2 regions of the Pseudoalteromonas sp. 10-33 genome follow, and region 2 is predicted to be linked to the other one. Evidence: predicted binding sites of a transcription regulator. Region 2 holds the regulator's gene; the other holds the start of a gene.
The links. Region 2 encodes FliA, which starts transcription of late flagellar genes. Its sites were predicted from a motif close to CTAAAGNTNNNNNNNNNNNNGCCGATA; they were not measured.

Region 1 (7,773 bases), on a different contig from region 2:
CATTGTGAGTTTCGCCCCAGCCTTGTTCTCGAGATAAGTTAATCTCGTCGGCTTCAATTTCCCAAGCTGGCGTTTCTCCCGGACAAGCAGTAAAGCTTGCATTCATCAGTACTAAGCCAGAATCGTTTATAGTGAGCTTTTCAGCACCACCTTTGCCTTGTTGTTCTGTAAGCTTATAATCAGCACCTAATAGGCTAATTTCTGAATTATTTAAATCGGCATTTAAACCAGAGCTATTTACGTTACTTACAGCATCGCGATATACAATCGGGCCAGTGGCATTAAGTAAACCACGCTGCTTGTCTATCAATGCAGTTTGTGCGGACAAACTCATATTAACGGTGTTAATATCAACATTGCCGCTAAATTCGGCACTCTGAGTACCAAGGAGTTCTACATCATCAGCTTTAATGTCAACATTACCAAGCTTAATGCCAGGTAGCGGTTGCCAAGCTCTGGTTTGCATTGAAGTGCCACAAAGTTTGTGTGTCAGTTCAGTTTCGGCAAGCGATGGTGCGCTAACTACGCTTAGCATCAAAATGCCCCAGGTTTTGCTCATTTATTGACCCTAATGCTGTGTGTATAAATATAATTTACACATAATAAAGGAAAATAATGGCAAATACAGTAATTGACCTAATTAACTTAGTTAAAAATAGATATCTTATAAAATGACACGCTTTGATAATTTACAACAGTTCATAATGGCCCACTTTGGCAAACAGCCAGATACATTTGAGGCGATAACCGGAGATGCAAGCTTTAGGCGTTATTTTCGCTTAACAATTAATAATCAGCACTTTATTGTAATGGACTCCGATCCATTAAAGGTCAATAACGCACCGTACTTATCTTTGAACCAAGTTTTTACCGACCAAGGTTTTTTGTTACCGCATATTATTAAAAGTGATGAACAACAGGGTTTTTTTATTTTAATTGATTTAGGCAGCACACACTTAGCCGACATGCTTAATGATGCAAATAGAACCAACTATTACACACAGTTAATAAGTTTATCAGCCAAGTGGGCAAAAACGCCTGAAGCCTCAGATATGTTGGCCTATGGTAAAGACTTTATAGCGCTTGAATTGTCGATATTTAGCCAATGGTTAGTAAAAGATTTTATTGCTGAAAGCTTTGATAAAAATCAGCTTAAAATGTGGGAGTCGAGCTGCGATCTACTCACTAAAGCCATGCTTGAACAGCCCACAGTAACAGTGCATCGCGACTACCATAGCCGTAATATTATGCACAGCAATTCGCAGTGGGCGATAATAGATTACCAAGACACCGTGCGCGGGCCGCTTTGTTACGATTTAGTTTCGTTATTACGCGATTGCTATTTTAAGCTACCTGATGATGAGCTCGCTCAACTATTAGTATTTGGTTATAACGAATTTAAACGTCAAGGCTTAGTCGCTAACACGTCGTTTGAGCAATTTAAAGTTTGGTTTGACTTAACCGGTTTACAGCGTCATTTAAAAGCCGCTGGTATATTTTGCCGTCTGTATTTACGTGATGGTAAAACAGGTTATTTAGCTAATATTTTGCCCACCCTTGAGTATATTACAGAAATTGCTGCACGTTACCCTGAGCTCAATGCGCTCGGTGATTGGGTTAAAAATACAATAGCGCAAAAAGTGATTAAAAAATTAGAGCAGGTAAGCTTATGAAAGCCATGATTTTAGCCGCAGGACGTGGGCAGCGTATGATGCCGCTCACTCACGCTATGCCTAAACCTATGCTTAAAGTGCAAAATAAGCCATTAATAGAGCACCATGTTAATAATTTAAAGGCCGCAGGTATTACCGACATAGTGATAAATCTTGCATGGCAAGGTGATAAAATTAAAGCGTACTTCAAAGATGGTAGTCAATTTGGTGTAAGTATTGTTTATAGCCAAGAGGTTGAAGGCGGCCTTGAAACCGCAGGGGGAATTATTCAAGCACTTCCCTTATTAGGTGAGTCGTTTATTGTGATAAATGGCGATGTATTTACCGATTACGATGTAAGCTCACTTATGCAATTGCATTTGCAGCCAGGAGAGGCGCATTTGGTGCTTATTGAAAATCCACCTCATAATCCTGATGGCGATTTTGCATTGAGTCATTTATCGCCTGAGAGTCCAAAATATACATTCTCGGGTATTAGCCGCTATCAGGTTGACTTTTTTAATGATTTAGAGCCAGGCATTCGTCCGCTTGGGCCGTTACTTCGAGAAAAACTAAGCAAACACTTAGTGTCTACCGAGCTTTATATTGGTAGTTGGGATGACATAGGCACACCAGCGCGTTTAACGGCATTAAATGAACGCTTGGCGCAAGCCGACACATAATTAATAGGAGTAGCAGTTTATATGTGGGGAAAAATACTCGGATTTTGTTTTGGTTTTATGTTTGGCAAAATTTTTGGTGCTATTTTAGGTCTATATCTAGGGCATTTATTTGATAAAAGTTTAAAAAATAATTTTGATAAAGCAGGTGGCTTTTCAAGTTTATTTAATGGTGATGATGTCCATCAACGCCAAGCGTTATTTTTTTCCAGCTGCTTTGCAGTGATGGGCCATATTGCAAAGTCTAACGGCCGAGTAAGCGAAGTACATATAAAAGCCGCCAGCTTATTTATGGATGAAATGGGCTTAAAAGGCGAAGAGCGCCGCGAAGCACAGCATGCTTTTCAAGCGGGTAAACAAAGCGACTTTTCATTAAAAGAAACCGTCTATGATTTCAAAGAACGTTTTGCTAAGCGTCATGATTTACTGCAATTATTTTTAGAAATACAAATTCAAATGGCGTTTTCTGATGGCATTTTGGCTGAGCAAGAAAAGCAATTACTGAGTGAAGTAAGTAAACAGCTAGGCATTTCTAAAACTCATTTTGCGTTTGTGCTTAAACGCTATCAAGCTGAGTTTAATTTTAGAAAACAGCAACAGCGTTATCAACAGCAGCAAGGGCAAAGTAGTAGTTATAAAGAAGGTTCAGGCCATCATGTGCCACCTAATAACAACATGAATCGTACTCAAGCGCTTGGGCTTTTAGGGCTTAACGAGGGAGCAACAGAGCGAGAAGTAAAAGTAGCTTACCGTAAGTTAATGGCGCAACATCACCCTGATAAATTAGTATCGCAAGGTTTACCAAAGCATATGATGGAATTAGCCGTTAAAAAAAGCCAAGATATTCAAGCGGCCTATGAATATTTAAAAAAGGCGGCGTAAAAAGCCGTCTATTTCTTTTGTTAGCCGAGCATGTTGTTGCGACTGATCACGAAGCCCAAATAATTGGCGCTGGCGGTAGTCGAATTTAGCGTTTCGGTTAACCCAGCGCTGGCGATTTTTTAGGTTAATTAAAATGTCGCGATTGTCGCCGGCGTAATAAATATCTAAAAGGGCAGGCGTAACAAGAGACGTTGTTTGGTTTAGGCTTTTATTGCGTTTTGCATTGGGTAAATAGCTACTTAAACTAATAAACGCATCTACGCGTTCTTGCGGAAAATCTGCATAATATTCAGTTAATACCCCTGCACTGGTGCCTTGGGCAATAATAACAATATTGCTAGGCTCTTCCATCGCTGTTTGGTAAAGGGCTTTGTAGCGCGCCAGTAAATTTAATTTGTAGTTGTCGAGTACTTCATCACTGACGGCTTCAATAGCATCCACATGGTGAGGCGCTTCGTTTTTACTTGAAACATTAGGCTGCTCTGATTCACTGTTGGCTTGACTCTCTGTTTCAGTGGCGGTGCTTGGTGCTGTTTCTGCGGCCGTCTCTGCTATTTTACTCGCTTGCCAATCAATATCAGGGATGGTCATTGCATAAGTGGTGTAGCCTAAATTGTTAAGCTCCTTGCGTAAGTAACTCATTCCAGCATTGTTAGTAGGGGTTGATTGCCAGTCGGGGATCAGTAATACAGTCCCTCTAAAATCAGCACTCATGTATTCACTGTGCAAACTTAAAAATTCAGTTTCACCTGCCAATAAGGTTTTCACTTCATCGCTGGGTAGAAGGCGTTTAATATCGCTATTTTCAACACTCGAAAAAGAAGGCGGAGCAATATGTTCAGCGGCAGTTGCAGGCATTACTAAAAGGGCCACGCAGCTATATGCCATGTAACACAAAGTCTTTTTAATTAATTGCAAAAACACCATAACACGCTCAACTAGTGGTCATTAGTTAGGTATCGGCATGTTTAACTAAAAGTTTAATCCTTTGCTAAGTAATTGAGCCCGTTAAAACTCGGGTTCTGCTTCGAAGGTCATTATTTGCTCGGTGACTGGGTGTTTTAGTTGCAACATTTGTGCGTGAAGTTGTAAACGCGGAGCGGCTGCGAGCGCCTCTGTGTGGGCATAGAGTCTGTCACCTAGAATAGGATGGCCAAGGCTTAGCATATGTACACGTAATTGATGTGAACGACCAGTAATAGGAGTGAGCTCAACGCGAGTGGCGCTTTCTTCTCGTTCAAGTATTTTATAGTGAGTGAGCGATGGCTTACCATTTTCATGATCTACCATTTGCTTTGGGCGATTAGGCCAGTCGCAAATAAGTGGCAAATCAACAGAACCATTGTCTTGTTCAAGTTGCCCAAATACGCGAGCAATATACCGCTTAGCGGTTTCACGTTCTTGAAACTGCATGCTTAAATGCCTATGGGCAGCTTTATTCATAGCAAGGCAAAGTATGCCGGAAGTTGCCATATCAAGGCGGTGAACAATTCGTGCGGTTGGAAACACGCGATTCACTCGGTTAATTAAGCTGTCGGCATGTTTAGGATCTTTACCCGGTACGGTCAATAATTCGCTGGGTTTATTAACAATGAGCAAGTCGTCGTCTTGAAAAAGTATGGTTAAATACGGGTTCATTGGGGGATTGTAATTAACTAACACGGCCGACCTTAATGATTTTGAAGGGCACTATTTTAGGGGAGCAAGGGCAAAGGCTCAAGGAAAACATTGATAGTCTGTACAAAGGCTTCTAATTTATATGCCTTGTTTGAATATAAAAAAGCGCGGTATAAATACCGCGCTTTATTAAGCTGTCATTTTTACTAACGACTGACAGCTATAAACTTAAAGCTCAAAAACCCCTAGTGCGAAACCACTATTAAGCGAATTGCATCTAGTTGTAACTGCGCTTTTTCAATGTGCGTAGTCAACTCGCTGCGCTGCTTATCAAAGAAAGTAATTTCTTCTTGGCGAATATTCGGGTTAATTTGTTTAAGGGCTTCTAAACGAGATTGTTCTTCAATTAGCGTGCTTTGCATTTTAGCTAGCGACTGTGCACGAATAACCTCGAGTTTTTCTTGTGCCATGTCTTTTGCTGTTGTGATCATAGGGTGAATTGCGCTTTGTAGTGCACCCGCAAGTTTACTTGCTGTTTGACGACCAACGGCTGAAAGTTGTTGGTTAAACCCATCAAATGCAACGTTTTCGCCTAAGTTATTACTGGCTTTATCAAGCAATATACGAATAGGCGTTGGGGGTAAAAAGCGGCCCACTTGTAATGCTTTAGGCGCCATTGCTTCGGCTACAAAAATAAGCTCAACAAAAAAGGTGCCCGCAGGGAGTTTTTTGTTTTTGAGTAAGGCAACCGATGCGCTACCAAAGTCATCATCACAAATCATGTCCATTGTGCCTTGTACCATTGGGTGATCCCAACTGATAAAGTGTACATCTTCTTGTGAAAGTGCGGTGTCGCGGTCAAATGTCACAGTCATTCCATCATCTTTAAGCGATGGAAATGACGCGTTTAACATATGCTCTGTAGGCTTTAAAATAATGGTGTTCTCGCCTTTGTCTTCTTGGCTTACACCGAAAGTGTCGAACACGTTGATCATGTAACTTGGCAGTTCAAACTGGTTATCGAGTTTTTCTATGTCAGTAACCAGAGAGTCTGCAGCACCTTGGCCCGATGAATGCAGCTCTAATAAACGATCGCGTCCACTTTCCATTTTTTTACGTAGCACGGCATTTTGCTGAGCAACCTGTTCAAGCAGTGGATCTAGCTCGTCTTCATCACAGTTATGCGCTGAAATGTATTCAAGTAAATCTTCGCGGAACTCTTTATACAATAATTGCCCTGTAGTTGATGTTGTTTCAAACGCATCAAGGCCTTCGTTGTACCAACGCAGTAATACTTCTTGCGCCGTGTTTTCAAAGTACGGTACGTGAATATTCACGTCTTGTGTTTGGCCTATACGGTCTAATCGGCCAATTCGTTGCTCTAGTAAATCGGGATTTAATGGTAAATCAAATAACACTAAGTGATGAGAGAACTGGAAGTTACGACCTTCTGAACCAATTTCTGAACACAATAGTATTTGTGCGTTGTCGTATTCGTCGGCAAAAAATGCAGCCGCGCGATCACGTTCTATAATAGACATACCTTCGTGGAAAACCGAGGCTTTAATCGCTTCGCGCTCACGCAGTATTTGCTCAAGGCTAATAGCGGTTTCGGCTTTTGCACAAATAAGAAGTACTTTTTCATGTTTTAGTGTTTTAAGTGTGTCGATTAACCAATCTACACGTGGGTCAAATAATCCCCAGCTTGCGCTTTCGCCTTCAAACTCTTGAAATATTTTTTCAGGGAAAAGAGCGCGGTGTGCACTTAGTTCTGCATTTTGAATACCGCTCATGCTACCGAGTACAGACATGGCCGTTTTGTACTGTTTTGGCAATGCCATAGGGTAAGCATGTAATTTACGGCTTGGATAGCCATCAATGCCACTGCGGCTGTTTCTGAATAATATACGGCCAGTACCGTGACGATCGAGCAACATATTAAGTATTTCTTTACGCGCTGGTAAATCGCCTTGCTGCGCTTTTTCAAGAATAACGGTAATGTCGGTTTCTTTTAATAGCTCAATAAGCGTTGCTTTTGCATTATCGTCAAGAGCTTGATCTTGTAATAACTGGTTTGCCGCTTGCGCTACGTCTTTGTAATTTGCTTCCTCTTCTTTAAATACGTCGTAGTCGTAAAAACGATCTGGGTCGAGTAACTGTAGGCGTGCAAAGTGACTGCTATGGCCTAGCTGATCTGGCGTTGCAGTTAATAAAATAAGGCCAGGGATATCTTGGCTAAGCTCAGCCATGCGTTGATATTCAGTGCTTGGTTTACCGTTATTAATGCTTAAGTGGTGCGCTTCATCAACAACTAATAGATCCCAATCAGCCAATGTGGCTTGTTCAAACCAGCGCTTTTTCTTGGTTAAAAACTCAAGGCTTGTAAGGACAAGTTGCTCTGTATCAAATACGTTTGGTGAATCGGCAAAGGCTTCGTCGCAACGCTCTTCATCAAAAATAGAAAAACGTAAGTTAAAGCGGCGTAGCATTTCGACTAACCATTGGTGCTGCAGGTTTTCAGGTACAACAATAAGTACGCGGCTTGCGCGGCCACTAATAATTTGCTGATGCAGAATCATGCCTGCTTCAATCGTTTTACCAAGGCCTACTTCATCAGATAAAAGTACGCGTGGTGCGAAACGTTTACCTACTTCTTGGGCAATATAAAGCTGGTGGGGTATAAGATTAGCACGCTGACCAATTAAGCCTTTAATAGGCGATTGTTCACGTTCAAATTTATGTTGCCATGTTTGGTAACGCAGTGTGTAACGATCAAAACGATCTACTTGGCCAGCAAATAAACGGTCTTGTGGCTTATTAAACTTTATAAAATGATCTAAAAAAGTTTCTTTTAACTTTGCTTCTTCGCCATTATCAACACGGGTGCCCACGTAACAAAGTAGTTCACCCTGAACTTCAATAGACTCTACTTCTAATTCCCA
Region 2 (7,773 bases):
GTTATTTTAGTTTTTACAACATCCATACCCACACCACGCCCTGAAATATCAGAGATCTCTTCCTTAGTAGAGAATCCTGGTGCAAATATTAAATTGTACGCTTCGGTATCCGATAAACGACTCGCTTGATCGTGATCTAAAACGCCTTTACTGATTGCTATTTTTTTGAGCTTCTCAGCATCCATACCCGCACCATCATCTTTGATAGTTAACAAGATATGGTCGCCTTCTTGCGAAGCTGAAAGCGTTACATTACCCGTTCTAGGTTTGCCAGCTGCTTCACGAGCTGCTGGCATCTCTATTCCGTGGTCAACTGAGTTTCTAACTAAGTGAACAAGTGGATCTGCAAGTGCCTCAACCAAGTTTTTATCTAAATCAGTTTCTTCACCAACAAGCTGTAAGCTAATGTCTTTATTTAAACTTCGTGCTAAGTCACGAACAACGCGAGGAAAGCGGCCAAATACCTTTTTAATTGGCTGCATTCGCGTTTGCATTACTGCGCCTTGGATATCAGCTGTCACAACATCTAAGTTAGAAATGGCTTTACCCATTGCTTCACTTTCTGAGTTTGTTGCTAAACTTACCAACCTGTTACGAACGAGTACAAGCTCACCCACCATATTCATTATTTGATCTAGGCGTTTTGTGTCAACTCGGACTGTTGTTTCTGCTTGAGGAGGAGCTGGTTTTTTCACAGCTGCAGGCGTTGGAGCAGGCGCTGCTTTTGCTGCCGGTTTTTCTGCAGGTTTTTGCACTGGTTTTGGCGCAGCGGCTTTTACAGGTTCAGGCTTTTTAACAGGCTCACTTACCTTAGCCGCGGCTTTTGGCGCTGGCTTAGACTCTGAAGCTGCAGGACTCTCTATTGATTTAGGGGCGCCGGTGCCATGAAGTTCATCTAGTAAAGCCTCAAATTCATCATCACTAATTTCATCATCGCTAGTATTACTTGCCGATGTATTTGTTGATGGCGTTGCAGTATTTTCTACTGGATTATTACTTGCTGGTTGCTCTTTTACAGGCTCACTAGCGGCAACAGCGCCAAAGCTTCCAACACCATGAAGTTCATCGAGTAGATTGTCAAACTCATCGTCTGTAATGTCTCCACTCACATCACTGCTACTTGGCGAACTTTCAGCTATTGGGCTTTGGCCTTTTCCGTGTAGCTCGTCTAGTAGGTTTTCGAATTCATCTTCTGTTATTTCATCTATTTGAGTTTCTTCATCGCTTTGCGCAGCTGAACCGCCGCTAAATAACTCATCAAAGGCAAATGGGTCTTCTTCATCTGCTGATGAAGTTTCTTCTGCCGCAAGCGTTTCTACAGCTTCATGTTGAGGCTCATCTGCCGTATCAATTGGAGATTCACCAGCAAGCTCTTCCTCTGTTGGAGGCAAGCCCAGTTTGTGAAGAACTTCAAGTAATTCGGGATCGGCAGGCTCAGGTTTATCGCGGTTTTGAATGGTAGCAAACATCTCGTTAATAGTGTCGAGTGCCTGCAAAATCACATCCATTAACTCAGAGTTAACTGTTCGTACACCCTGTCTGAGTAAATCGAATACATTTTCTGCACCATGGCATGCGTCAACTAACTCCGTCATGGCTAAAAACCCAGCACCACCTTTTACAGTGTGAAACCCTCTAAATATGGCATTGAGTAATTCGGTGTCTTCTGGATTGTTTTCCAGCTCAACTAACTGTTCAGATAAAAGCTCTAGGATTTCTCCTGCCTCTACAAGAAAGTCTTGTAAAATATCTTCATCGACTTCAAACATGCAGTTACTCTCCTCTTAGAAGCCCAAACTTGATAAAAGATCATCGACTTCATCTTGATCAGATACAACATCATTACGTGATTCTTTATCAATAATAGGGCCTTCTGGACCTGCTAAAGTTTGTTCGTCTAATGGTTCATTTGTTTTTTGTTGTTCTATTTTTTCGGCTTTACCGTCGTTTTGATCAGCAAAGGCAGTCAAAAGATGGATCAAGCTTTCTTCGACTTCTCTAACAAGCTCAATAACCCGGCGAATAACTTGCCCGGTTAAATCTTGATAGTCTTGCGCCATAAGTACATTTGTCATCAAACTTTGCAGCTCATCGGTTTTATGATGAGAATTGTTCATAAACTTATCAATGCTGTGGCATAACGATTTAAACTCTCCTAACTCAATCTCTCGATTCATTAGGCGATCCCATGTCGGTTTGATATGAGATATCTCATCCGCCAACTGCTGAGCAATTGGTAGGCTAGCCTCAACAGCATCCATTGTTTTATTTGCGGCATTTTCTGTCATTTCTATAACATAATTAAGCCGTTTTTTTGCATCTGGAATCGCATCGGTAGTTAAGTCAGTTAAGCGAGTGTCTAGCTCGAAGCTTTTTAAAGCTTCATGCAATTGACGGGTTAACTTTCCAACTTCAGCAAATATTTCAGATTGCTCCTTAGAAGCAGTATCTAAAATTAACTGATTGGCTTTGTCTTGCTCACCGTTTTCTAGATAAACAACGAGCTGACGAGCTTGTTCTAAAGTTATTTGAGGCGCAGCAAGTGCTGACATAAGCCTCTCCCCCTATCATTAGCCTAAACGTTCAAATACTTTTTCTAATTTAGTTTTGAGTGTTCCAGCAGTAAATGGCTTAACAATATAACCATTAACACCTGCCTGTGCTGCCGCTATAATTTGTTCTTTTTTAGCTTCAGCCGTTACCATCAATACCGGGATGTGTTTAAGCTTATCATCCGCACGTATTGCTCTTAGTAGGTCTATACCCTGCATTCCTGGCATATTCCAATCGGTAACAACAAAATCAAATACTTGATTTTGTAGCATTGGCAAAGCGGTTGACCCGTCGTCTGCTTCTTGAACATTAGTGAAACCTAAGTCACGCAACAGATTTTTAATAATACGTCTCATTGTTGAAAAATCGTCAACAACCAGAATTTTCATGTTTTTATCCAAAACATCCCCCAGTGAGGTCTTAACCTTGTTTACTTACTACTAATTTATCCAGTCATTGATTTTAGCTTTGAGCTTAATCATCGCCTGACCATGTATTTGACTTACACGCGATTCGCTTACATCGAGTATATGCCCTATTTCTTTTAAATTCATTTCATCGTTATAGTACAAAGACAGCACCATTGCATCTCGTTCTGGCAAAGATTTTATCGCACCTAATAAAGACTCATTAAACCGCTCATTTTTAACGTTATTAAACGGTTTGTCTAGCGCTAAATCTTGATCAACTGGACTGATGACATCCTCGTCGACACCAAGGTCTTCTATACCTAGTACTTTACTTGCATTTACATCGTTTAAGATATGATGGTACTCATTTAACGAAATTTCAAGTTTTTCAGCAACTTCTATATCTGTAGGCTCACGGCTTAAGCTTTTTTCTAAAAAAGCAATTGTTTCAGCCACCAAACGGCTTTTGCGATGCACTGAACGGGGTGCCCAATCGCCACGTCGCATTTCGTCAAGCATTGCCCCACGAATACGAATCCCTGCAAACGTTTCAAAGCTGGCGCCTTTGGTTGCATCAAAGCTCTTAGATGCTTCAATCAGGCCAATCATGCCTGATTGTATTAAATCGTCCAGCTGAACGCTGGCAGGTAAACGCGCTATAAGGTGACATGCCACTTTTTTGACGAGTGATGCATGTTTTTCAACAATCACATTTAAATTTTGTGCTGATTGATATCCCATAACTTTATTCACCAATGTTGTCATAATTAGCCGTTTACTAGTTTCTCTATGAAAAACTCCAGATGACCCGATGGTTGGTTAGGTATTGGCCATTTAACTGCTTTTGTTGCTAGCGCTTGAAACGCCAGTGCCGCAGGCGAATTTGGAAAAAGTTCTACAATAACTTTTTGACGGCGTGTTGCCTTACGCATATTTTCGTCGTAGGGAACCGTTGCAACCAAGTCCATTGATACATCTAAAAAACGATCGGTTACTTTGGAAAGTTTTGCAAATAACTCTTGCCCTTCACGCATGCTGCGGACCATATTTGCAACAATTTTAAATTTATATACACCATGCTCACGGCTCAATACTTTTATCAGCGCGTAGGCATCTGTTATTGATGTGGGCTCGTCGCATACAACAACCATGACATCTTGTGCTGCGCGAGAAAAACTCAGCACCATGTCAGAAATACCTGCAGCGGTATCTACAATTAAAATATCAAATTCTGTATTTAATTCGCTAAAAGCTCTGATGAGTCCCGCATGCTCTGAAGGCGACAATTCAACCATACTTTGAGAGCCCGACGTTGCGGGTACAATTTTAATACCTGCGGGGCCTTCAACTAGAATTTCATCGAGTTCGCATTCACCAGATAAAACATGTGATAAGTTACGTTCAACACGCAGTCCTAGCATAACGTCACAGTTTGCTAAGCCTAAATCGGCATCAAGAACCAATACTCTGTTACCTTGCTGGCCTAATGCAATTGCAGTATTAAGAGAAACATTTGTTTTTCCTACTCCACCTTTACCGCCAGTGACAGCGATAACTTTTACGCCGTTGTTATTGTTTTGACTCATTTTGCGCAGGCCACTTGCTTGATCTAATACTGTGTTAATCATACATCCCTACTGTGCTTGGCGCCACTGCTTGGTGCCTTGAATGTTGTGCTTTTGCTCTTTTTAAATAGAGTTGCTCAGCCTTTTTAACTAGTTTTTCAGCATTTGCAACTCGAATATCTTCTGGTACTCGTTGACCGTTAGTAAGATACCCTATTGGAAGGCGATTTTGAATCGCAATACTAATAATCTCACCTAAACTTAAAGATTCGTCTAATTTGGTGAATATACAACCACTTAACTGCACTTTCTTAAAGTGTCTAACGGTTTCTTGCAACACGTGTATTTGCGATGTTGCACTGAGCACTAAATAACTACGAATATCAACGCGCTGGTTACGCATAAGAGTATTAAGCTGCTCAGTTAAACGTAAGTCGCGTTGGCTCATACCCGCAGTATCAATTAATACTAGTCGTTTATTTCGTAAATGATATAAAACTTCAGCTAATTCATTAGCATCTTTAACTTGCTTAACGCCACAGCCTATAATTCGACCATACGTAGCAAGTTGCTCATAAGCACCAATTCTGTATGTGTCGGTTGTGATTAAAGCGACTTTGTCTGCACCGTACTTTTGTGCACCAAGTGCAGCTAATTTAGCAACTGTGGTTGTTTTACCAACCCCAGTTGGGCCAACCAAAGCGTATACGCCGCCTTGACGTAAAATTTCGTTATTGGTTGTCTGCATCTGATCTTCAACCATTGTTAAAAGTGCTTTCCAACCCTGCTGACGAGACACATCGTCAGGTACAAAGCACGCCATTTGCTCTGCAACATCTTTATCTATACCCATACCAACTAAACGATCAATCATGCATGCACGAGTAGGGTCGCGCCTTGCCATGTCTTGTTGCATAAGCCCTGATACTTGATGCTCTAACAACTGACGAATGGCATTCATTTCGTCACGCATTGACGAAATTTGCTCACTTTCATTATGTTTAGTTTCTTGACGGTTGGTCACTGGGGTATCAAGGTCATCAAAATCACTTTCTAGGTCATCAAACCCAAGGCTGTCTGCTTGTGTTTGCGGACGAGCTGAAGCTTGACGTTCATTGGTAAATATAGGTCGAGGACGCTGCTCTTGCACTGGCTCTTGGTAGTTGTCTGTAGTATCAATACCTGATTGCGAAAACATAGAAGCCAGTTCTGCAGAGCGAGGACGTGGAGCTTGGCGCTCTAATAATGCTTGAAGACTATCAGCTACTTTCGCTTGTGGCTCTGGCTTAGCGCGAAGTGGCTCTGGTTTTACAAAATTATGCACTGGCTGTGACTTTGCAAAACTTTGTGCTGGCGCACTTTGCGGTTGCTCTTTTTTAGGGGCTGCTTTGTCATAATCAACTGCTGCTACAATTTCGACACCGTTAGCTAGCTTTTTATTTGACATAATAACCGCATCAACACCTAATTCTTCTTTAACTTCTTTAAGTACTGTGCGCATATCTTTAGCAAAAAAACGTTTTATTTTCATGATTCAACCCCTTTAAAATCTTATTGTTGGCCTACAGAGCTGACTATCTTGATCTGTCTTTCATCTGGTACCTCTTGATAAGACATCACCCTTAAACCCGGGATGGTGTACTTAACAAAACGAGATAACACAGTGCGTAACATTCCCGACGTTAGCAATATTGAAGGTTCACCGGACATTTCTTGGTTTTGATGCGCTTCGTTTAGTGACACTTGAAGTCGCTCTGCAAGTCCTGGTTCTATACCGGCACCTTCGTCGCCTGCATTTTGTAGTGACTGATGCAACATCTGTTCCAACTCAGGCGCCAAGGTTATGACAGGGATTTCTGACGACATACCTACAGCATCTTGAACTATTAATCGGCGTAATGAAATACGCACTGCAGCCGTTAATACATCGGGGTCTTGACTACGCGGGCCATACTCAACAAGCGTTTGTACAATTGAACGCATGTCGCGAATTGCAACCCCTTCATTAAGTAAGTTTTGTAGTACTTTTACAATCACAGTTAATGGTAATACGTCAGGAACTAAACCTTCAACTAAGCGAGGGTGACTTTTACCTAACATGTCTAATAAGTTCTGTACTTCCTCGTGGCCTAATAGCAGTGCTGCGCTGTTTGTGAGTAACTGGCTAATATGTGTAGCCACAACCGTGGCTGAATCTACCACGGTATAACCTAGCGATTGTGCTTCGTCTTTTTGATCTGGTTTTATCCATACCGCATCAAGTCCAAAAGCAGGGTCTTTAGTTTCAACCCCTTTAATTGGCCCAAATACTTGACCAGGGTTTATCGCCAGTTCATCACCATGCTTGAGTTCACCTTCACCTGTAGATACCCCCATAAGCGTAATTCTGTATGCATTAGGGTCAAGCTCTAAGTTATCGCGAATGTGTACTGGTGGAACTAAAAAGCCCAGCTCTTGAGAAAGCTTTTTACGTACTCCCTTAATACGATTTAGTAGTTCTCCGCCTTGAGATTGATCAACCAAAGGAATTAACCTGTACCCTACCTCTAATCCAATTACATCGACTTGCTGAACATCATCCCACCCCAGTTCTTTTTGTTCTTGTTTATTGGCAACACCCGTACCAGCAGCTCCATTTGCAGCAGCTTCAGCCTCTGCTGCAGCGACTTTTAGTTTACTTTGTTGAGTGTAATAAGCTAAATAACCTAATAATGCGCCTAGGCTTAAAAATGCTAAATGAGGCATGCCCGGTACTAAGCCCATGGTAATTAAGATACCAGAAGCTATAAATAATGACTTCTCGTTGCCAAGTTGTTTCTTAAACTGGTCGCCCATATTGAGTGACTCGTTTTGACGTGTTACTACAATCGCTGTACCAATCGATAGCAACAGTGAGGGAAGCTGAGCTACTAGGCCATCACCAATCGTAAGCAGTGTGTAAACTTCCATAGCTTGGCCAAAACTTAAATCGTGCTGGATCATGCCAACAAATAAACCACCAACAATGTTGATAATTAAAATGACAATACCAGCAATAGCATCACCTTTTACAAACTTACTTGCACCATCCATTGAACCATAAAAATCGGCTTCGCGAGTAACCTCTTCGCGGCGATCACGCGCTTGCTCTGCACTAATGAATCCTGCGTTTAAATCGGCGTCAATTGCCATTTGTTTACCTGGCATTGCATCAAGTGTAAAACGTGCCGATACTTCAGAAATACGCCCTGCACCTTTGGTAATTA

Region 1: a site for FliA is predicted at 4,172-4,198, ahead of ATS76_RS13090 (DUF3530 family protein). Genes of this name have one in related genera too.

Annotation. Positions count from the first base shown of each region.
Region 1 covers NZ_LOFI01000024.1:148,690-156,462, reverse strand. Annotated here, with positions in the region: gene lptD (LPS assembly protein LptD) at 1-559, opposite strand, end outside; gene ATS76_RS13105 (aminoglycoside phosphotransferase family protein) at 672-1,673, shown strand; gene murU (N-acetylmuramate alpha-1-phosphate uridylyltransferase MurU) at 1,670-2,335, shown strand; gene djlA (co-chaperone DjlA) at 2,357-3,214, shown strand; gene ATS76_RS13090 (DUF3530 family protein) at 3,197-4,102, opposite strand; gene rluA (bifunctional tRNA pseudouridine(32) synthase/23S rRNA pseudouridine(746) synthase RluA) at 4,223-4,876, opposite strand; gene rapA (RNA polymerase-associated protein RapA) at 5,077-7,773, opposite strand, start outside.
Region 2 covers NZ_LOFI01000001.1:668,290-676,062, reverse strand. Annotated here, with positions in the region: gene ATS76_RS03120 (chemotaxis protein CheA) at 1-1,769, opposite strand, end outside; gene ATS76_RS03115 (protein phosphatase CheZ) at 1,785-2,552, opposite strand; gene cheY (chemotaxis response regulator CheY) at 2,571-2,954, opposite strand; gene ATS76_RS03105 (RNA polymerase sigma factor FliA) at 2,994-3,704, opposite strand; gene ATS76_RS03100 (MinD/ParA family ATP-binding protein) at 3,731-4,591, opposite strand; gene flhF (flagellar biosynthesis protein FlhF) at 4,584-6,059, opposite strand; gene flhA (flagellar biosynthesis protein FlhA) at 6,080-7,773, opposite strand, start outside.